Regions from separate parts of the Planifilum fimeticola genome, predicted to be linked through region 2. Evidence: a T-box and tRNA genes for the amino acid it is inferred to sense, from the RefSeq annotation. Region 2 holds a T-box; the other holds one or more tRNA genes.
The links. A T-box is a leader RNA that pairs with one kind of tRNA and senses whether it is charged. The one in region 2 lies ahead of CLV97_RS13390 (valine--tRNA ligase), so its partner is inferred to be a tRNA-Val.

Region 1: it encodes a tRNA-Val, which carries the amino acid that the T-box ahead of CLV97_RS13390 (valine--tRNA ligase) is inferred to sense. The anticodon was not compared.

What each region holds. Positions count from the first base shown of each region.
Region 1 covers NZ_PVNE01000005.1:95,625-98,088, forward strand. The annotation lists gene CLV97_RS04845 (peptidoglycan DD-metalloendopeptidase family protein) at 1-905, opposite strand, end outside; tRNA gene CLV97_RS04850 (tRNA-Val) at 1,047-1,121, opposite strand; tRNA gene CLV97_RS04855 (tRNA-Ile) at 1,136-1,211, opposite strand; tRNA gene CLV97_RS04860 (tRNA-Asp) at 1,218-1,294, opposite strand; tRNA gene CLV97_RS04865 (tRNA-Met) at 1,333-1,408, opposite strand; gene CLV97_RS04870 (hypothetical protein) at 1,475-1,672, opposite strand; gene CLV97_RS04875 (phosphatidylglycerophosphatase A family protein) at 1,817-2,362, opposite strand.
Region 2 covers NZ_PVNE01000024.1:14,803-17,266, reverse strand. The annotation lists gene CLV97_RS13390 (valine--tRNA ligase) at 1-1,124, opposite strand, end outside; T-box leader at 1,171-1,408, opposite strand; gene CLV97_RS18220 (hypothetical protein) at 1,472-1,630, opposite strand; gene CLV97_RS18215 (hypothetical protein) at 1,761-1,928, opposite strand; gene CLV97_RS13385 (phosphotransferase) at 1,944-2,464, opposite strand, start outside.

The DNA of each region.
Region 1 (2,464 bases), on a different contig from region 2:
CAATACCGGGAGAGGACCCCCTTTTCGTGCTGGATCCATACGGACCGTCCGCGCATCTTGTCGAGGATGTATTGCGGCGTCTGCCCCCCGTTTTGAGAGCCGATCTGAAGATAGCGGTTCCGCTCCGCCTCCGACATCTCCTGATAGTCGTGGTCGGCGCGGACAACCACCCCATCCGCCACCGCAATCACCGGAGTCCGGGAATCGATGGATATCCTGCTGGTCCAGCTGAAATAATCCAGCCCCTCATGAACTCCGTTCCGGTAGGGACGCGGGGCGCCGGGAAGGTGGGAATCCTTCGTGCTTACCCGAGCCCCCCGAATCGGCGTGTCCAGAAAGGAGAGGTAATCGATCAGCCCCCGAGCGTCACCCTTGGGGACTTCAAGTCGCTTGGGTTCCGCCATGACCGGGACCGAAGCGTTTTGTTCGATCAGTGCATATTCATCGCGAATCTCCACCTGCCTGCCCAATCCCTCTTCCACCACGACGGAGGGGATCCGTATTTCTCCTTTACGGATGATGGGATACGCCTCGACGGGTAAATAAACGCCGTTTCGGCTCAAAACCGGCGTTTCCCTCAACATGGTCAGGTGGACCTTTCCTTGGCGGATCGTGAGAAGCCCTTCCTTGGCGTCATAATCGTAATCGATCCGCAACTTTTCCTTCAGGTCGGACAGCCGGAAGGTGATGACTCCGTCTTCCTTCCGGAAGGGAACCTCCACTTTCGCCGACAACTTCTCCGCCTTTTTGGAGGGCGCCGGACGGGGAGGGGAAGCCGTCTGCTCCTGCGGCTTCTCCGGTGTGCGAAGCCAGGGCAGGTGCTGATTCAAAAGGTTAAACGGAACAAACATCCACAGAAAAACGCTGAGGATCGCCACCGCAACGAGTAAAGTAGGTCTTCCCATGGGTATCTCCTTACCCGAGTTTTATCCATCTCATTTTAACACAGTCGGGATGTACCGACCAGAAACCCCCATCCAAAAACAGGCGTGAAAGACCGGATAACGAAAAAAGCAAAAGCACCTCGCAAGCGAGGTGCTTTTTTGTGGTGGGCAGTATAGGAATCGAACCTATGGCCTCTTCCGTGTCAAGGAAGCGCTCTCCCTCTGAGCTAACTGCCCAAAACGGTGGATCATGGTGGGCCCAACAGGACTCGAACCTGTGACCAATCGGTTATGAGCCGACCGCTCTACCAACTGAGCTATAGGCCCACATCCTGGCGGAGCTGACGGGATTCGAACCCGCGATCTCCTGCGTGACAGGCAGGCATGTTAGGCCTCTACACCACAGCTCCATGGAATCGGGCTGAACGCCCGTTTTCCTCGTTTCATTTGGTTGCGGGGGCAGGACTTGAACCTGCGACCTTCGGGTTATGAGCCCGACGAGCTACCGACTGCTCCACCCCGCGTCGATGGCTTCAAGTGAGGACAGCTATAAATATACAACATGTCGCCGAACAATGCAAGGGGTATTTTTAATTTTTTTTGCTTCCTTTTTCATCCTTTCGCCAGATGTAACGAACCCCGTAACGTCCGCCCTTTGAACGAAACACCTCCACTTCCGCCGGGCTGTCATACCCGTAAACCCACCAGTCCTCCATCATCCGCGCGGCCAGACATCGGGCTTGAAAGCGGGAATCGTACAGTTTGGCCCAGTAAATCCAGCAGCTCATGATCTCCACTCCTTCGGGATGAACGGAATCCGTTTTCTCCACGAAATAGTGTATCTACCCGATGCCGGTTTCATGCCGCCCGGGCCCAAGCACTTTTATGAAACGAATGCACTCCCGCAGTCCCTCATTTTCCCGCGCGGGGGGTCATCCCGCACTGATATCCTTCAATTTCTCCGCGTCCGACTGCTCCTGTTCGTCCCTCAACCGGTGGGCCAACCGGCTGGATGCCGAAGCGGCGATGCTAGCCACCAGGTCATCCAAAAACGTATGGACCTTCCCGTTCTTCTTGTTGTCCAACCGGCCGATGACTCCGATCTTCTGTTTGTCCAGATGGCCGAAAGTCGTGACGGCAATGCTGCCGTAGCCGAAAACCGATCCCAACGCCAGGGTCTCATCGCAGCCGAACAACCCTTCGTCCCCTTCGACGAGCGATTGGAGGGGTTCGGACAATCGCTTTTTTTCCGCCAATTGATCCAATTCAATACCGACGAGAATGGCGTGCTGGATCTCCCTTTTCTCCAAGACCGCCAGCACGCTCTCGACGCAGTGATCCAAGGTCAAATAATCACAGTAGGGCGCCTGCATCCGGTAGACGATCTCCGCAATCTCTTCGATCGTCACCCCCCGTTCGCGCAGCCGTTTCAATGCGGCCTCTTTCACTTCCCGGCTGTGAACCCGTCTTCTTTCCATCCGATTCACTCCTTTTCCACTGCCATGTGAATTTTTGGGAAGGATCCCCTTCATGATACCACAATTCGGATCGGAAATGTCCGGAGGCATCTGCTCTTTATC
Region 2 (2,464 bases):
GCCCGCTCCGCCAGCGGCTTCATCTTCACGAACCACTGGGTGGAGAGGATCGGTTCCACCACGGCGCCGGAACGCTCGCTGTGCCCGACCGAATGCACATGATCCTCGACCTTGACCAATACGCCCGCCTCTTTCAGGTCCTTCACGATCCGCTTGCGGCATTCAAAGCGGTCCAGCCCCTTGTAGGGACCGGCGTTTTCGTTCATCCTGCCCTCTTCGTCCAACACCAGGACCTGCGGCAGATCGTGGCGCTTACCGATCTCAAAGTCGTTGGGATCGTGGGCGGGAGTCACTTTGAGCGCGCCGCTGCCGAATTCGGGATCCACGTACTCGTCGGCCACGATCGGGATTTCCCGTCCGATAATGGGCAGAATCACCGTTTTTCCCACCAGGTGCTTGTAGCGGTCATCCTCGGGATGGACCGCCACCGCCGTATCCGCCAGCATGGTCTCCGGCCGGGTGGTGGCGATCTGGATGTGCCCGCTGCCGTCTTTCAACGGATACCGCAGGTGATACAGCTTGCCCGGCACTTCCTTGTGAATCACCTCGATATCCGACAGGGCGGTGCGGGCTTCCGGATCCCAGTTGATGATGTATTTGCCCCGGTAGATCAACCCCTTTTCATACAGGCGCACGAACACTTCCCTGACGGCCCGGGACAATCCTTCGTCCATGGTGAACCGCTCCCGGGAATAATCCACGGACACCCCCATTTTTCTCCATTGCTCGCGGATGACCCCCGCATAATGCTCCTTCCACTCCCAGACCCTCTCCAGGAATTTTTCCCGTCCCAAATCGTGGCGGGAGATTCCCTCCTCCCGCAGCCTGGCCTCCACCCGGGACTGGGTGGCGATACCGGCATGATCCATCCCCGGCAACCACAGGGCGTCGTATCCCTGCATCCGTTTCCAGCGGATCAGGATATCCTGCAAGGTGTTGTTCAAGGCATGGCCGATGTGCAGGTTCCCCGTCACGTTCGGCGGGGGAATCACGATGGTGAAGGGGGGTTTGGACGGATCTTTTCCGGCTTTGAAAAAGCCCCCCTCCAACCAGTAATCGTACCATTTTTCTTCCGTCCGTTTGGGATCGTAGGCGGAAGGAAGCTCCGTCCTTTTGTCCGCCATCGCTTACATCCTCCTTTGCTCGTTCAAAAATAAAACTCCTTCCCATCCAAAGGACGGAAGGAGCACTCCGCGGTACCACCTTTGTTCACCGGATCACAAGTCGATCCGGTGCCCTCATTTCCCTCTAACGTCGGGAACCGGTCCAGCCTACTACCCGTTCGCGGGATTCGGCAGGACTGCTCAAGGGCGACCTTCACCGGATTTGCCTGAAGGGCCTTGCAGCCTGGGGGCCCTTCTCTCTGAAAAGGCATCCACCGGTTACTCTTCCCTCTCATCGCACTTATCGGATTCAATTGGTAACAATTATTTTACAACGGGAAACGCTCCCCGTCAAACAAATTCATCCTTTAGGGCATGCGAAACGCTTCCTGCACACTCTCCCACATCAGCGACGGATTGGCCAAGAAGGCCAGCAGCAAAACGGTTACCAGCATCATGACGCTGAGAAAAAGGATGAACAACAGGCCGCGGTAGGCGCTTCGCATCAGGGACTTTACCATACCCACCGGATCCGCCCCCCTTTGCGAACCTTTTTCTATTTATTTTGCTCTTTTCTCGACAGCTTGTCCAGCCAAAACGAAAAATTTCCCCGACATTTTTCGATCTTTTGGGGAACAAAACCAGGATTTCCCCGATTTATCGAGCTTTTCCGCCGATCGGGAGCGACAAGATGTCGAGCTCTTTCTTATAAAGAAACGGAATTTCCACCCGATCGGATTCATCAAAGTTCGCGGGAAGGAAAAATCCTGCGTTAAAGAAAAAACAGGCAAAGCCTTTGCCTGCAGAGGAATCGCCCGCCTCCATTTCTCGACCGACCTTTCATCCGGCGTTTCCCTTCTTGCCGGCCCGTGATTGAACCGCGGCAACGGCCGCGTTCTCTTTGGCCGCGGAACCCTTTCCTGCCCGTTGATGGGCCGATCGTTTCGGCCAGAGTTCGCCCAGCGTTTCCCGCACCCCGCGGAGCCGGTCCAACTCCAACCGCAGGCGCCGGACCGCCTCGGCTTCCGCAATCCCCCCGGGCTTCCGGTATTGACGAAGGAGCTCGCCGATCCCGTCGGGATATGCCAGATACAGGGCGAGGAGCTTTTTCTCCTTACGAGAAAGTTTTCGTTCCTGTTCATAAACCTCCAGAAGGGAAAGAATCCCGCTTCCCCCTTCGGAGGGGTCCGAAAACTGCCGGAAAAACAGGGCGAGGTCCCTAACCGGGCTGTCAACCCGGGCGTGATCCCAATCGATCCAGATCCAACCCCGATCCCCTTTCAGGATGTTGTGGGGGTGTATCCTGCCGTGGCAAAGGGTGTAACGGGGAGGGATCCCCCTTTCCGTCTCCACAAACCGCT